4 regions of the Serratia plymuthica genome follow, and region 1 is predicted to be linked to each of the others. Evidence: predicted binding sites of a transcription regulator. Region 1 holds the regulator's gene; each other region holds the start of a gene.

The links. The regulator CRP, encoded in region 1, controls carbon source genes, mostly activating them, when cyclic AMP is high. The targets are predictions, from matches to a motif close to ATGTGANNNNNNTCACAT.
Region 2: the regulator CRP is predicted to act here: its motif matches at 2,498-2,515, upstream of JK621_RS10575 (YjcB family protein).
Region 3: the regulator CRP is predicted to act here: its motif matches at 2,412-2,429, upstream of JK621_RS16180 (PTS mannitol transporter subunit IICBA).
Region 4: the regulator CRP is predicted to act here: its motif matches at 1,649-1,666, upstream of idnO (gluconate 5-dehydrogenase).

Annotation. Positions count from the first base shown of each region.
Region 1 is NZ_CP068771.1:3,870,267-3,874,481, forward strand. It holds gene JK621_RS17975 (YccS/YhfK family putative transporter) at 1-1,270, opposite strand, end outside; gene crp (cAMP-activated global transcriptional regulator CRP) at 1,325-1,957, opposite strand; gene JK621_RS17985 (OsmC family protein) at 2,337-2,744, shown strand; gene JK621_RS17990 (phosphoribulokinase) at 2,790-3,659, opposite strand; gene JK621_RS17995 (YheU family protein) at 3,811-4,044, opposite strand; gene JK621_RS18000 (hydrolase) at 4,041-4,215, opposite strand, start outside.
Region 2 is NZ_CP068771.1:2,217,055-2,221,269, reverse strand. It holds gene JK621_RS10585 (penicillin-binding transpeptidase domain-containing protein) at 1-263, opposite strand, end outside; gene mrdA (penicillin-binding protein 2) at 366-2,291, opposite strand; gene JK621_RS10575 (YjcB family protein) at 2,586-2,867, shown strand; gene JK621_RS10570 (LysR family transcriptional regulator) at 2,875-3,741, opposite strand; gene JK621_RS10565 (MFS transporter) at 3,859-4,215, shown strand, end outside.
Region 3 is NZ_CP068771.1:3,468,463-3,472,677, reverse strand. It holds gene glyS (glycine--tRNA ligase subunit beta) at 1-746, shown strand, start outside; gene JK621_RS16190 (Fic family protein) at 786-1,124, opposite strand; gene JK621_RS16185 (DUF3053 domain-containing protein) at 1,308-2,027, shown strand; gene JK621_RS16180 (PTS mannitol transporter subunit IICBA) at 2,560-4,215, shown strand, end outside.
Region 4 is NZ_CP068771.1:5,148,987-5,153,201, forward strand. It holds gene JK621_RS23925 (DUF1097 domain-containing protein) at 1-499, shown strand, start outside; gene JK621_RS23930 (LacI family DNA-binding transcriptional regulator) at 479-1,462, opposite strand; gene idnO (gluconate 5-dehydrogenase) at 1,736-2,500, shown strand; gene idnD (L-idonate 5-dehydrogenase) at 2,525-3,556, shown strand; gene elaB (stress response protein ElaB) at 3,643-3,954, shown strand; gene JK621_RS23950 (GH36-type glycosyl hydrolase domain-containing protein) at 3,998-4,215, opposite strand, start outside.

The DNA.
Region 1 (4,215 bases):
CGATCACCAGCCCGGCCAATGTGCCGAGCGCACGGTGCTGGATGCGTACCCGAGTCGCGTTATAGCCGTTCTGGCTTACCAGCATGATGGTCAGCAGGATCCAGTAAGGCTTTGGCAGGTTGAAAAACATGCCCAGGCTGCTGCCTGCCGCCAACATCACGCCTAACCGGGCCGCATTGCGCAGGGCGTTGGATTTGAGTGACAGGTAGCTGAACAGCGCCGGCCAGAACGGCAGGCGGTTTTGATTGGCCATCAGATCACGGCGATATAACGGATGCTGGGTGCGCAGCAGGCGAGCGATGCGGCTGAAGTGGTAGTAACAGAACTGGCCCACCGGGTTGTCGGGGTGTTGTGCTGCCACTTTTTCCAGGGCCGCCAGCTCGTGGGTCATACTGAAGCGCTGGGAGTATTGATGGTAGAGAATATCGTGCGCCACCGTGCGCAACCGGCCGGCAATCACCTGCGCATTGCGGCGGATAATCGCCTCGGCCTGGCTCTGCTCCACCAACTTTTGCACTTCTTCCGGCAGGTGCAGGCTGACGGTAATGTGTTCCTGTAAATCCAGCGCGACCTGAAAGGTTCGCTGCAGGCGTTTTTGCTCGAGATTATTGGCGTGCGGCAAAAAGTTGAGCTGCTGATACAGCAGGCTGATCAGGTCCATCACTTTTTGCTGGCGCACCAGCAGTGGCGGTAACGCGGTTTGCGGATCGGTATGTTGGGTTAACAGGGAATACTTGGCTTCGAAGTAGTCCGCCAGTTCCAGATAAAGCTGGCTCAGCGATTCGCGCATCGGCTGTTCTTTCCACAGCTTGAACCAGAACCAGGTGAACAGGCCGTACCAGGCCGTCCCCACCACATACAGCACGGGGGCGTACCACAGCGGTACCGTGCCGGCCATGCTGAGCGAAAAGATGGCGGCGATCAACGCGGCGGGGAGCAGGCGGGCATGCAACGGGCTGATTTCGCCGCTGACGCCGAGCAGCAGAGCCAGGCCGAGCATCAACGCCGGCAGCGGCAGTTGCCACAGCAACGCCTGCTGCAGCAACAGGCTGCTGAGTGCAAACAGTGAGCCGCCGACGATCAGGCGTTTGAAAAAACGTTTGTGGGGTGTGTCCAGCCCGGCGATGTTACAGCAGGCGGGAACCAGGGAAAACAGCAGGCCGAGTTGCAGGTGGCCGATCAGCAGACCAAAGAGCACTGGCAGACACAGCACCAGCGTTTGCCGCAGTGCGTAATTGACTTCCGGGTGGTAAATCAGTCGACGCCACATGATCGGCCGGGGCATAAAAAAACGGCGCGAATCATCGCGCCGTTTTTTCAGTGATTAACGCGTGCCGTAAACGACAATGGTTTTGCCGTGGGCGGAGATCAGGTTTTGATCTTCCAGCATTTTCAGAATGCGGCCGACGGTTTCACGTGAACAACCGACGATCTGGCCAATTTCCTGGCGGGTGATTTTGATCTGCATGCCGTCTGGGTGAGTCATGGCATCGGGCTGCTTCGCCAGGTTCAGCAACGTTTGCGCGATGCGGCCGGTAACGTCCAGGAAGGCGAGGTTACCCACTTTCTCCGAGGTTACTTGCAGGCGGCTTGCCATCTGCGCTGACAGGCGCATCAGGATATCCGGGTTGACCTGAATCAGCTGGCGGAATTTCTTGTAGGAAATCTCAGCCACTTCACAGGCGGTCTTCGCCCTGACCCAGGCGCTACGCTCCTGGCCTTCTTCAAATAATCCAAGCTCGCCGATGAAATCCCCCTGGTTAAGGTAGGACAGGATCATCTCTTTACCTTCTTCATCTTTAATCAGCACCGCGACGGAGCCTTTTACGATGTAGTAAAGCGTTTCGGCTTTTTCACCTTGGTGAATCAGCGTACTTTTGGATGGATATTTGTGGATATGGCAATGAGACAGGAACCATTCGAGTGTAGGGTCTGTTTGCGGTTTGCCGAGAACCATTCGCTGTTATCCTCTGTTGTTATCGCTGCCTTGTGTCACAGGGGTCAGAGTTCCCTGTAAAACGTGCTGTCGCCGTTGTTTTAAGGGTGGCTGGCAGCAGGTTTTGAGGCGTGTCATGAATATACGCTGTCGCTCTAGCATATTAACTTGCCGGGAGCGCTGCAAGCTACATTCTATTAACATACCGGTAAAGGAGCCTTTCTCTGGGAGTTTCCCTGAAATCAGTGTCCCGGAAAGATTTATTGCGGCTCTGTTTGTAGCACAGAGTGAGGCGGGTGTCTCGTGTTGTCTTGCTCGCGCATGATTAGCATCAGGTTCCGTTGCCAGTTTCTATGCGAAAGCGTACCCTGATTTTAAGAAATTAACCGGAGTGACCAGCATGCAGGCGAGAGTTAAGTGGGTAGAAGGGTTGACGTTTCTGGGTGAGTCCTCGTCCGGTCATCAGGTATTGATGGATGGCAACGCCGGCGATAAAGCACCCAGCCCAATGGAAATGGTGCTGATGTCGGTGGGCGGATGCAGCGCTATCGACGTGGTGTCGATCCTGAAAAAAGGGCGGAATGACGTGCGTGATTGCGAGGTGAAACTGACCTCCGAACGGCGTGAAGAAGCGCCGCGCGTATTTACCCATATCAACCTGCATTTTATCGTGACCGGCAAAGATCTGACCGACAAGATCGTGGAACGTGCGGTGAATCTCTCCGCCGAGAAATATTGTTCGGTATCGCTGATGCTGAACAAGGCCGCCAGCGTGACCCACAGCTTTGAAATCCGCGCCGTGGCGTAAAACGCGAGCAGAAAGGGGCGCGGCCTGCCGCCGCGCACCGGCCCATTACTCGATTTTTTTGCCTTCCAGCAGTTGCTGCACCAGCGGCGCCATGATCAGCTCCATCGCCAGCCCCATTTTGCCGCCCGGCACGACCAGCGTATTGATGTGCGAGATAAAAGATCCTTGCAGCATCGCCAGCAGGTAAGGGAAATCGATCTGATCCAGACCACGGAAATGAATCACCACAAAGCTTTCATCCAGTGAAGGGATGGCTTTGGCGGCGAACGGGTTGGAGGTATCGACCGTCGGCACGCGCTGGAAGTTGATGTGGGTGCGCGAAAACTGCGGCGTGATGTAGTTGATATAGTCCTCCATCGAACGCACGACCGAATCCATCACCGCCTCACGTGAATGGCCGCGCTCGCCGGTATCGCGGATCAGCTTTTGGATCCACTCCAGGTTAACGATCGGTACCACGCCGACCAGCAGATCGACATGTTTGGCCACGTCGGTATGGTCGGTAACCACGCCGCCATGCAACCCTTCATAGAACAGCACGTCGGTCGGCGCCGGCAGCGCCTCCCACGGCGTAAAGGTGCCGGGTACCTGGTTATAGGGCACCGCTTCGTCGTAGGTATGAAGATATTTGCGTGACCGTCCGGTACCGTTCTTGCCGTACTCGATAAAGCTCTGCTGCAGCAGGCCGAAGTCGTTGGCCTCCGGCCCGAAATAGCTGATATGACGACCCAGATCGCGCGCTTTGCGGATCGCCGCGTCCATTTCCGGCCGGGTATAGCGGTGGAAGCTGTCGCCTTCCAGCTCCGCCGCGCGGATGTTCAACTGCTGGAATATCTTGCGGAACGCCACGCTGGTGGTGGTGGTGCCGGCGCCGCTGGAGCCGGTCACTGCGATAACGGGATGTTTGGCGGACATGGTGGTTGTCACTCCGTGTTAAATGCGCCGGCGTCAGAGTAGGGTTATTGGTCTGTTTGACGCCCTTTCGCCAAGGGCAAAATTCCGCGCGCGGGTTTGCAATGGTTCATTGTTACCTGATTTTTTCCGTCAGTCATAGAACCGGCTGACACTAAATTTCTTCCTGCCCGGCGCGGAACTGCCCGCGTGGCATGATGTTGACGGTTTCATGCAGTTCTGACCACACCAGCAGCACTTCGCCGTTTTGCAACTGGCGGCGAACGTCTTCCACTTTCTGCTCCAGCGAACGTTCGTGTTCGCCGTAGTCGGTGCCCTCGCGCAGCACAAAGGATTCGATCAGGCTGTTCAGCGTCTCGGTTTCCAGTTCTTTCCAGGGGATAATCACGTTGCGGGTTCCAGATAAGGGGAAAGCCAGGATGGAATGCGGTATTCCAGCCACATGTGGGGTTTGCTTAAAGTGCCGCCGACAAAGCCGACGTGGCCGCCAAACTCGGTCAACTGGTATTCAATGTTGCGCGGCAGGCCGGCGATGTCGGGGATCACTGCGTCGGTCATG
Region 2 (4,215 bases), 1.7 Mb from region 1:
GGATCCAGCACGATATCTTTCGAAGACACGCTCACCGCCAGCGCTTCATCGTTACGGTCGGTGATCATCCCCCGGTTGGTCGGCAGCACCTGCGTACGGATTGAACGCTGATCCGCCTGGTCCGCCAACTGCTGATGCTCCATCAGTTGCAAATAACCGACCCGGAACGCCAGCAGGAAAAAACACACCAGAATACCGGCGCAAATCCAGCCAAACCTCAGTGAGGAATAATTTTTACCGCTCTTTTTTATTAATGGAGCCACTGTTAACCCTGCGTTTTTATTCGGATTATGTAATTATTTCAGTCTACCCTGACAGAAATCTCCAGAAGATTGCAGTTTGTAAGAAAGTAAAAACAAACGCGTTTACTGTTGCACATCTTCACTGTCGTTTAACTCCGGTTTAACTTTCTGCCCATCGTCAGGATTAGGCGCGTTGGCCGGGTCAAAAATATGGTCAAGGATCGCCCGCGCGGTTGGCCCCGCCACCACGCCGTCACCGCCGCCGTTTTCCAGAATCAACGCCATCGCCACCCGCGGATTTTTATAGGGAGCGAACAGCGTGTAGAAAATATGGTCGCGCAACCGCACCGGGATCATCTTGGCGTTATAAGTCTGATTTTCTTTCAAACTGAATACCTGCGAGGTACCGGATTTGGCGGCGATCTGATACGGCGCGGTATGGAACAGCTTATAACCGGTACCGTTCGGCAAGTTGGCCATACCGTACATGCCATTGCGCACAATGCCCCAATACGGTGATTTGGCATCGCCGATCTGTGCCGTCTGCTGCGGCGGTTGGTAGCGGTTCACCCGATTGCCCTGGCGCATGGAATACAGCAGATGGGGCGTTTTCACCTCGCCGTTATTGATAAGCGTGGTCAGCGCCTTCACCATCTGAATGGGCGTGGCGACCCAATACCCCTGGCCGATGCCGACCGACACGGTATCGCCCTGATACCAGGGTTTTTTATGCACCCGCTGCTTCCATTCGCGGCTGGGCAATACGCCGCGATACTCTTCGTTAAGATCGATCCCGGTCGCCTGGCCGTAACCGAACTGGCTCAGCCAGCTGTGAATGCGATCAATGCCCATTTCAAACGCCACCTGATAAAAGAAGGTATCGGCGGACTCTTCTATCGCCTTGGTGACGTTCAGCATGCCGTGGCCACTTTTCAGCCAGTCGCGGTAACGGCGTTGGGTACCCGGCAACGTCCAGGTCGGCGCGCCAAAGAAACTGGTGTTGGGCGTGATCACCCCGGCGAACAGCGCAGAGGTGGCCATATAAGGCTTCACGGTGGATGCCGGTGGGTACAGCCCCTGAGTGACGCGGTTAATCAGCGGCAAATCGGGGTTGGTCAATAAGGTTTTATACGCTTTGTAGCTGATGCCTTTCACGAAAGGATTGGGATCGTAACTGGGGCTGGACACCATAGCCAGAATGCCGCCGTCGCGCGGATCCTCAACCACCACCGCCGCGCGCTGCCCCTTCAGCACCGACTCGATATATTGCTGCAACGGCAAATCGAGCGTCAGATAGATATTTTTGCCGGCCTGCGGCGGCTGCTCTTTCAGCAGGCGTATCACGCGGCCGTGGTTATCCACCTCCACTTCCTGATAGCCGGTGGTGCCATGCAGTTCCGACTCGTAGTAAGCCTCAATGCCCTGCTTGCCGATGTTATGGTCGGCGGAGTAATTTTCGCCGATGCCGGCTTTATCGAGCCGTTTCACATCGCCATCGTTGATTTTCGATACATAACCCACCACGTGCGCCAGTTCGGCGCCATACGGATATTCCCGCTGCTGATAGGTGTCGATGGTCACCCCGTCAAAACGGTATTGATTGACCGCAAAACGGGCGACCTCGGTGTCGTTCAGCCCGCTTTTCAACGTCACCGGTTTATAGCGGCCGTTGTGGTGCATGTCGTCGCGAAAGGTGGCGATATCCTCAGGCGTCAGATCGACAATCGGCGTCAGCGCCTGCAACAGCGCGGCCATATTGGCGATTTTGCTGGGAATGACCTGGATCTGGTACAGCGTAATGTTACGCACCAAAGGGATGCCGTTACGGTCGAATATCAGCCCGCGGCTAGGCGCAATCGGCAGCATTTTGATGTCGTTCTGATTGGAGCGCGTCTGGTAGAACGCATGTTGCTTAATCTGCAGGTGATACAGGTTGACGATCAGTGCGCCGAAGCAGGCGACCACCAACGCCATCGCCACGCAGGCCCGGCGAATAAACAGCATTTCCTCAGCGGAATGGTCACGGATTTTTTCTTTCAAGAGGGCCATACGCAGCGCAGTACCTGTCCGACGTCACATTTTCCCCAGATAAATCAGGGCAGTGAAAAGTCGGCAAGCATAGCGTTATTGGTTAACGGCCCCCATTAAAAGGTTGCTAATGAAATGGCATAAATGTTTCAGCATGTTGGAATGTTTCCGGGGGGCAGGCTTTTATGCCGTACAGGGATTGAGCGACCCTTTATCCCGATGCTACAATGTGACGCAGATCACACTACTCCATTTTTGCCCGCACTGTTCTCCGGCGCCCTGCCGGCTGCGGCTTTTCACCAAGGATCATGTTCGATGAGTACCATAGCCACGGGTTTGATTATGATGCGCTGGGAATTACTGAGCGCCGTAATGATGTTTATGGCCAGCCAGTTAAACGTCGTTTGCCGTAAAACCAGCCGTAACGGCATGGCATTCATGTTCAGCAGCCTTGGGCTATTCACCACCTGCTGGTTCGTGATGGGTTTGATGGGCATCAGTTTCAGCCAGGAAGGCTTCCTGCATTTTTGGTCAGTGACCAAAGACGTCTTTTTCGACGTGATGAGCAAAACCCCGACCGACTGGCCAATGCCCTGAACCGCACCTAATCTCCCCCAGCGGCAGGCAGCGGCGCCGACATCTCCAGCAGTATTTTGCCGAATGCCTGCGCAGCCGCGCCAGGCTCCGCGCCGTTGACGATCAGGGTGAAATCGACGTCGGGTAATTCGGGTAGCCCATATTCGTCCGCGATCACTTTCATCCCCGGCTCCAGATCGCCGCTCGCCATGACGGCAATGCCCAGCCCCGCCAGCACGGCCGCCCGTAACCCTTGCTGGCTTTGTGAGGTGAAGGCGGTGTGCCATTCGATAGCCTTGCTTTCCAAAGCGGCGATCCCGGCCTCGCGGCTGACCGAAGGCGCGGGCAACAACGCCAGCGGCAACGACGTGCCCGCAAGGCTGAATGTCTCAGCCGCTACCCACACCAGTTGCGTCCGCCGCAATAGCCTACCCTCAATGCGGTCAGCCAGCGACATCACGACGGCCAAATCCAGTTCGTTGCCCTTCACCATGCCACAAAGATCCAGCCCGATACTGACATTCACCTCCAACCTGACCGCAGGGAAAGCCCGGGCGAACCGGGATAACAGCGGCGGCAATCGTTCCCCCAGAAAACTCTCCGTCAGGCCGAAGCGCACCGAGCCGGAAACGGGGGAAGATTCAAAGCGCCGCTGCATGGCGTCGAGCGCCTGCAAAACCTGCCCGGCGTGGCGCAACAGATCTTCACCGTCTTCGGTTAGCGTCAGGCGGCGCGTAGTGCGGTGCAATAGCTGTCGGCCAATCTGCTCCTCAAGCCGGCGGATCTGGTGACTGATCGCGGATTGGGTCAGATTCAGTTGCTGCGCCGCGCGCGTAAAGCCGCCGGTTTCGGTAACCGCAACGAAGGTGCGCAGCAGTGTCGGGTCAATGTTCATCGGGTAATTTCATGATGGGAATTAATTAATAACGATAAATTAAATCATTTCTATCATGCAATCCATTTATCCAGAATAGCTGTTCGTTGCCATCACCCTCTTTTGTGGAAAAAACTCATGACGCTTTCTCACGCCAGTAAAAACCGACTGGCATTAACGGCAATTTGCCTCGCCGCGCTGATGTTCGGCCTGGAAATCTCCAGCGTGCCGGTCATACTGCCGACGCTGGAACGGGTATTACACAGCGATTTCAGCGATATGCAGTGGATTATGAATGCCTACACCCTGGCCTGCACCGCAGTGATGATGGCCACCGGAACGCTGTCTGACCGGTTTGGCCGCAGGCGCGTTTTCATCATCGCCATTGCCGCTTTTGGCCTCACTTCCTTACTCTGCGGCTTGGCCAACGGCTCGACGATGCTGATCGCGGGCCGCTTTATGCAAGGCATGGCGGGCGGCGCCATGTTGATTTGC
Region 3 (4,215 bases), 400 kb from region 1:
CGTTGCCGGAATCGCTGGTGGCCTGTTCGCTGGCGATCGCCGACAAGATGGACACCCTGGCCGGTATTTTCGGCATCGGGCAACATCCGAAAGGCGACAAGGATCCGTTCGCTCTGCGCCGTGCCGCCTTGGGCGTGTTGCGTATCATCGTTGAGAAAAACCTGCCGCTGGATCTGCAGACCCTGACCGAAGAGGCCGTGCGCCTGTACGGCAGCAAGCTGACCAATGCCAAGGTTGTCGACGAGGTTGTCGAGTTTATGCTGGGCCGCTTCCGCGCCTGGTATCAGGAAGAAGGCCACGCCGTCGACACCATTCAGGCGGTGTTGGCGCGTCGTCCGACCAAACCGGCTGACTTTGACGCGCGCGTGAAGGCGGTGACGCACTTCCGTACGTTGGAAGCTGCGGCAGCGTTGGCTGCGGCCAACAAACGCGTTTCCAATATCTTGGCTAAGTCTACCGACACCTTGAATGACAGCGTACAGGCTTCGGTATTGAAAGAATCGGCTGAGATCAAACTGGCGACCCATCTGGTGGTGTTGCGCGATAAGCTGGAGCCGTATTTCGCAGCAGGCAACTATCAGGATGCGTTGGTAGAACTGGCTGACCTGCGTGAGCCGGTCGATGCCTTCTTCGACAACGTGATGGTGATGGCAGAAGACGAAGCGGTGCGTGTGAACCGTCTGACGTTGCTGAGCAAGCTGCGTGAGCTGTTCCTGCAGGTGGCGGATATCTCCGTATTACAGTAAACGGCTCTGCCGTGAAAAAGGCGCCTGCGGGCGCCTTTTCTATTGCTGGCGGTGCTGTGCTGCGCCTTCTGCGGTGAGGCGGTATTTTTGCAGACGGCTGTTGGGCTTATCCGGTAGCGTCATTTCGATCCATCCTGCATGCAGCGCCGGTTGCAGATAACGTTCGCGGAATGATTTCCGATCCTGCAGTTGCAGCGCACTCTGAATGGCTCCGCGCGACATCTCCCCTTTTAGCACCGCTAACAGCTCGCCGACTTGGGGGGTAAGACTTTGCTCCAGCGCCCGCAAAATCATCTCCAGCATAAACTCCACAAAGGGCGCGCAGTCGGTGCGTTGGTTACTGGTATTGATGGTCAACGCTGGCTGACAGGATGACATGTGCCAGAGCCCGTGCAGTAGCCTGTTGCCTGCGGACAAGCGGCCTTTCACCACAGAATCGCAACCGAATGGTGAATCGCGTATCGGATCGCATTCAGTTGATCTATTCTTATAGGCGCAAGGAGTGCGACAAAAGGGACGGAGTCCGATGAGAAAGCAGGTTTATAACAGGAGTTATGTCACATGGCGGTAGGGATCCAGAGCAGAGTTTTCGCGCGTTGGTTGGCCCCGGTATTGGCATTGTTGGTGGTCATGCAATTGACCGCCTGCGGCGATAAAGAGCCGGAACAACGCAAGGCGTTTGTTGATTACTTACAGAATACGGTTATGCGCAGCGGCGCGAAAATCCCGACGCTGAGCGAAGATCAGAAGCAGAAATTCGGCAACTATGCCGGTGATTACGCCATCCTGGTCGGTTTTTCACAGCAGTTGTCCAAATCGCTGGATGCCAGCCTGACGCCGGCGTTGGATCAGATTAACCAGATCCGCACCGCGCAGGATTACATGAGCAAACGCGATTCGCTGCAGCAATCCGTTGGGGCGCTGAACCTGCTGGGTCAGCAGATTCAGTCGGCCAAGTCACAGGCAGACACCTCCCGGGCGGCGCTGAAGCAACCTGACGATCTGAAAGCCGTTTATAATCAGGCGTATGACAAGATTGTCACCGGGCCGGCCAATGCGCTGATGCCGGTTATCCCTACCACCGCCAGTTTCGTTCAGGATCTGGTGCAGGTCGGGGATTTCCTGCGGACCCAGGGCAATCAGGTGAGCTTTAACAATAACGGCGTGCAGTTCCGTACTTCGCAACAGGCAACGCAATACAACACCATGATGTCGAATCTGGTGGCCAAGCAGCAGGATTTACTGAATGCACAGAAAACCGTCGCGAGCGTGACCCAGTAATTGTTTTTGAGAGGCCGGCTTGCCGGCTTCTGTTATTTATCCCCCCGGCTTTCCAATAGCTTGCTTACTTCTTCCCCATCGCTTCTGTACTACACTTCAATTAATCATCGTATTTCGTCATGTAGTTTTCTTACATTCATCACATCGCTATTTCCCGGCGGGATGAGTGCTCACAGGGAAGGTCTTCCTCAAACCAGGATTCAGTAGTCACCGATAAAATAAATTGTGATTAATGTCACAATTTAAAAACAAACACGCATCTTAAAAGTGTGATCTTTATAACTATTTTTGCGCATTTACGCGGGTTTTGTTCTCGTTGTGTTTTTTTTACACGGAGTAATTGTGACGAGTGTCACTATAAATGACCGGTGCATGGGGTGTTTGGTGTGATATTCGTCACGAAAAGTTCGTGAAGTTCGCGTGATAAAAACAGCGTGATAGAGTCCACTCGCAGACAGCACCAACACGGCTGGATCGTAACAACAATAATCACGCGCTCTATTGTCAGCGCGTAACAATAGGGGTGTGTTTTATGTTTTCACCAGACATCAAAGTCAAAGTTCAAAACTTTGGCCGTTTCCTGAGCAACATGGTGATGCCCAACATTGGCGCCTTTATCGCCTGGGGTATCATCACCGCGTTATTCATTCCTACCGGCTGGCTGCCGAATGCCACTCTGGCCAAACTGGTTGGCCCGATGATCACCTACCTGCTGCCGTTGCTGATCGGTTTCACCGGCGGGCGGCTGGTGGGCGGCGATCGCGGCGGCGTGGTCGGCGCCATCACCACCATGGGGGTGATCGTCGGCGCAGATATGCCGATGTTCCTCGGCGCGATGATTGCCGGCCCGCTGGGCGGCTGGGCAATCAAGCATTTTGACCGTTGGGTGGACGGCAAGATTAAAAGCGGTTTCGAGATGTTGGTGAACAACTTCTCCGCCGGCATCATCGGCATGCTGTTGGCGATTCTGGCCTTCCTGGGCATCGGGCCGTTGGTGGAAGTGCTGTCCAAGCTGCTGGCGGCGGGCGTGCACGTCATGGTGGCGAATAACCTGCTGCCGTTGGCGTCCATCTTCGTCGAGCCGGCGAAAATCCTGTTCCTGAACAACGCCATCAACCACGGTATCTTCTCGCCGTTGGGTATCCAGCAGGCCACCGAGGCCGGCAAATCCATCTTCTTCCTGATTGAAGCCAACCCAGGCCCGGGCATGGGCGTGCTGATGGCCTATATGTTCTTTGGCCGTGGCAGCGCCAAGCAGTCTGCAGGCGGCGCGGCGATCATTCACTTCCTCGGCGGCATCCACGAAATTTACTTCCCGTACGTGCTGATGAATCCTCGCCTGGTGTTGGCGGTGATCCTGGGGGGCATGACCGGTGTATTCACCCTCACCATGCTGAATGGCGGCCTGGTATCTCCGGCTTCCCCTGGCTCCATCCTGGCGGTGCTGGCGATGACGCCGAAAGGCGCTTATTTCGCCAATATCGCGGCGGTGGCGGCGGCCTTTGCCGTATCCTTCGTGGTCTCCGCTTTCCTGTTGAAAACCTCCAAAGTGAAGGACGAGGACGATCTGGAAGAAGCGACCCGCCGCATGCAGGAGATGAAATCTCAGGCTAAAGGCGGTGCGGTGGCTCAGGCGGCGGTGGACGGCGACTTGACTACCGTACGTAAAATCATCGTCGCCTGCGATGCGGGCATGGGCTCCAGCGCCATGGGCGCCGGCGTGCTGCGCAAAAAAGTGGCGGACGCCGGGCTGAAAAACATCTCCGTGACCAACAGCGCCATCAACAGCCTGCCGGACGATGTGGATCTGGTGATCACTCACCGCGATCTGACCGAGCGTGCGATGCGCCATGCACCGCAGGCCCAGCACATCTCGCTGACCAACTTCCTCGACAGCAAGCTGTACAGCGATCTGACCGAACGCCTGGTGGCGGCCAACAAAACCACCGATAACCAGCAAAAAGTCATCAGCACGCTTGACGACAGCTTTGAAGCGACCGAGCAAAACCTGTTCAAACTGAGCGAAAGCAACGTGTTCCTTAACCTGCAGGCCAGCGATAAAGAGCAGGCAATCCGCTTTGCCGGCGAGCAACTGGTTAAAGGCGGCTACGTAGAGCCGGAATACGTCCCGGCGATGCTGGAACGTGAAAAACTCACCTCCACCTATCTGGGCGAGTCGATCGCGGTG
Region 4 (4,215 bases), 1.3 Mb from region 1:
CGTTATTTTCGCCATTGCCGTCACTACCGGAATTCTGTCCGGGGTCTGGGGATGGGTTGCCGTCAGCCTGGGGTTGATCGGCTGGGCCGGCTTTCTCGGTTGCACCGCTTATTTCGCCTGCCCACAGGGTGGTTTGAAAGGGTTGTTGATTAGCGTCCTGACCAGCTGTAGCGGGGTGTTTTGGGCGATGGCGATCATTCACGGCAGCGAGCTGGCGCCAGGCTGGAGCATGCTGGGCTACCTGCTGACCGGTATAGTGGCCTTCCTGATGTGTATTCAGGCAAAACAGCAGTGGCTGGGGTTCGTGCCCGGCACCTTTATCGGCGCTTGCGCTACCTTTGCCGGCGGGGGCGACTGGCCGCTGGTGACGGCATCTTTATTGGTAGGGCTGGTGTTTGGTTACGCGATGAAAAACAGCGGACTGTGGCTGGCGGCGCGCAGCGATAAGGCGAAAATACCTGACGTGGCTGCCGGGCATTCAAATAGTGCCGCCGAGTGAAATGCGGTAGTGCAGGTCAACGCGCTCAATGCACGGCACCCCTTTTATGCGCTTTAGCAGGATCTCGGTGGCTACCTTGCCGATATCAAATCGGGGGGTAATCACGCTGGCGATGCCCGGCGTGGTGGCTTTACCGATATCCAGACCGTGAAAGCCTGACAGTGCGATGTCCTGCGGGACATTCAACCCGAGCCGCAGGCACTCCTGCAACACGCCCACCGCCAGATCGTCGTTAGTGCACAGTATGCCGTCCAGATCAGGATAAAGCCGACGCGCCATCGCCAGCATATCGGAGCCGACCGAGACCGATGAAACCCGATGCGGCGTGATTTGCCGCGGGGTCAGCCCCTGATTTTCCATCGCCCGGCAATAGCCCTGAAAACGTTTCAAGTCGCGCGCATCGGACATGGCGCCGAAATAGACCACCTGGCGTTTGCCGCTGGCAAGCAGCGCTTCGGTCATGTCATAACCCGCCTGATAGTTATCGAACCCCACGGCAATTCGCCCTGCCGGCCCTTCCAGATCCATCACCTGCGCCACCGGGATTTTTGCCGCCGTCAGGTACTTTTCCGCCCGCAGAGTGTGTTGCGAATCGGTAAGGATCAGCCCGGCGATCGGGTAGGCCAGCAACTGGACGATGTGCTCTTCCTCCCGCTCGCGGCTGTAGTCATAGTTCACCACCAGCGTTTGATAACCCTGATCCAGAGCGACGGATTCGATGCCGGCCAGCAGATCGGCAAAGATCTGGTTGTTGAACGAGGGGACTAACACGCCGATGCGCGGTTTTTGGTTCGAACGCGCTTCATCCGTGTCGGTGAAGTTCACCTCTTTCATCACTTCGGCGATGCGCGCGGCGGTATCGGCCGCCACCTTTTCCGGCGTACGCAGATAGCGGCTGACGGTCATTTTGGTCACACCGGCGAGCAGCGCGATATCTTGCAGCGTAACGCGTTGGTTCTTCATTCTGGGGCCTTAACAGGGTGGGGCGGAAAAATCGCGGATAAGCCCATGTTAGCAAATCGATTTGGCGATAACAATCGACGTTATAAAGTATAAAAATCCTATTTATCAATGAAATATGTCGATGGTTTGGCCTGTGCGAATGCGTGGGGTCACGTTAAAGGTAACAGCTTTTAGTAACATGATTTTAAGTGATGCAGCTCACATTTTTGCCGGCGGCAATCCGGTGAGATAGGCACCTGTGTTCTAACTGAATGATAGGGATCGGGGAACCATATGAATAACTTATTTTCGCTGGATAATAAAAAAATACTGATTACCGGCGCGTCACGGGGCATTGGTTTTCTGCTGGCGCGCGGGCTGGCGCAGTACGGTGCGCACATTTTGGTCAACGCCACCAGCCGGGAAAACGCGCAGCGCGCGGTGGATGTTCTGCGGCGTGAAGGCTTCAGTGCCGATGCAGCCCCTTTTGACGTGACCGACTCGCAGGCCATTCATGCCGCCATTGAGCAAATAGAGGCGGAAATGGGCGGGATCGATGTGTTGATTAATAACGCCGGTATCCAGCGGCGCCATCCCTTTACCGAATTCCCGGAAAAAGACTGGGACGATATTATCGCCGTCAATCAGAAAGCGGTATTTATGGTGTCGCAAACCGTGGCGCGCCATATGGTGCAGCGCCAAAGCGGCAAAATTATCAACATCGGCTCGATGCAGAGTGAGCTGGGGCGCGACACCATTACGCCCTATGCCGCCTCCAAGGGGGCGGTGAAAATGCTGACGCGTGGCATGTGCGTGGAGCTGGCGCGTTACAACATTCAGGTCAACGGCATCGCGCCGGGCTATTTCAAAACCGAAATGACTCAGGCGCTGGTGGATAATCCGGAGTTTACCGCCTGGCTGACCAAACGCACCCCGGCCGCACGCTGGGGCGATCCGCAGGAGCTGATTGGCGCGGCGGTGTTTTTGTCGTCCAAAGCGTCGGACTTTGTTAATGGCCATTTGCTGTTTGTCGATGGCGGCATGTCCGCTGCGGTATAACGGTCTGTTCAACGGAAAATCATGATGAAAATTCAAACCCGGTCCTGTGTGGTCAACGGCAAATATGACGTGGCGGTGGTGGAGCAGGAGGTGGAATATCAGGGCACCGGCACGCTGGTGAAAATCACCCGTGGCGGAATCTGCGGTTCAGATCTGCATTATTATCAGGAAGGTAAGGTCGGCAGTTTTCAGGTGCGTCAGCCGATGGTGCTTGGCCATGAGGTGATCGGCGAAGTGGTGGCCAGCGATTCGGCGCTGCTGACACCGGGCCAGAAAGTGGCGCTGAACCCCAGCAAGCCATGCGGGCAGTGCAAATATTGTCTGGCGAATCAGCAAAACCAATGTACCCAAATGCGTTTTTTCGGCAGCGCTATGTATTTCCCGCATGTTGACGGCGCTTTCACCCAGTACAAGGTGGTCGATAGCGCGCAGTGCATTGCGTTCGGCGCCGATCGCGACGAAAAGGTGATGGTGTTTGCCGAACCCTTGGCGGTGGCGATCCACGCCGCCAGGCAGCCCGGTGAAGTCAAAGGGAAAAAGGTGTTCGTGTCCGGTGTCGGCCCGATAGGTTGCTTACTGGTAGCGGCGCTGAAGGCGCTGGGTGCCGGCGAAATTGTCTGCGCCGATCTTAGCCCGCGTTGCCTGGATATTGCCGGGGAAATGGGGGCCGACGTCCGTTTGCACGCCGCCGACGACGATTTCAGCGGTTATCTGCAGGACAAAGGTTATTTTGATATCGCTTTTGAGGTTTCCGGCCATCCGTCGTCTTTACAGCGCTGTCTGGAAATCACCCGCGCCAAAGGGACGGTGGTGCAGGTGGGCATGGGCGGCAGTTTCCCGGATTTCCCGCTGATGCTGCTGATTGCCAAAGAGCTGAACCTGCTGGGATCGTTTCGTTTTGTTGAGGAATTCTCGTTGGCGGTGGCCTGGCTGGCCGAAGGGACAGTCGATCCGCTGCCGCTGCTTTCTGCCGAGTTCGATAACCGGCAACTGGCGCAGGCGCTGGAGTTTGCCGGTGACAAGAGCCTGGCTGCCAAGGTGCAATTGGTGTTCTGATTTTAGCCAATAGTCTGATGGCGTGGACCGGCGATCCTTGTCTATAGTTAAGAACCGTTTAATTTTTTAACCACGGAGAATTTAACATGGCGAGAAATACGGATGCGGATCAAACCACGCTGGATGACGATCTGAGAATGCTGAGTGACACGCTGGAAGAAGTGTTGAAATACTCCGGCGATCGCGCCGATCAGGCCTATATCGATATCAAGGCCCACGCGGAACAGGCGCTGAGCGAGGTAAAGTCGCGGCTGACTGACACCACCGAATCCTACTATGCGCGGGCCAAGGATGCCGTTTGCCGCACCGACGGCTACGTGCGCGAAAAACCCTGGCACAGCGTTGGCATTGGCGCCACGGTCGGTTTGGTGCTGGGCCTGTTGCTGGCGCGCAAATAACGGCCTGTTGAAGTTAGGCGCGGCAATCGCCGCGCCCCGAAGTTTACTGCCCCAACGTGACCTCCACCTGATGGATCTTCCCATCGTCAACCAGCGTTATCGCCGCCTCAGGCTGTTTTTCACCGTCCACAGTGACCAGCGCCTCGCCCTGACCCTGACGGATCCTCAACCGATACTCGCTGCCGCCTTCGCGGTAGTTAAGCGTTACCTGCGGCCAGTCTGCGGGCAGCCGGGTATTGACGGTCAGCCGATCGCCGCGGC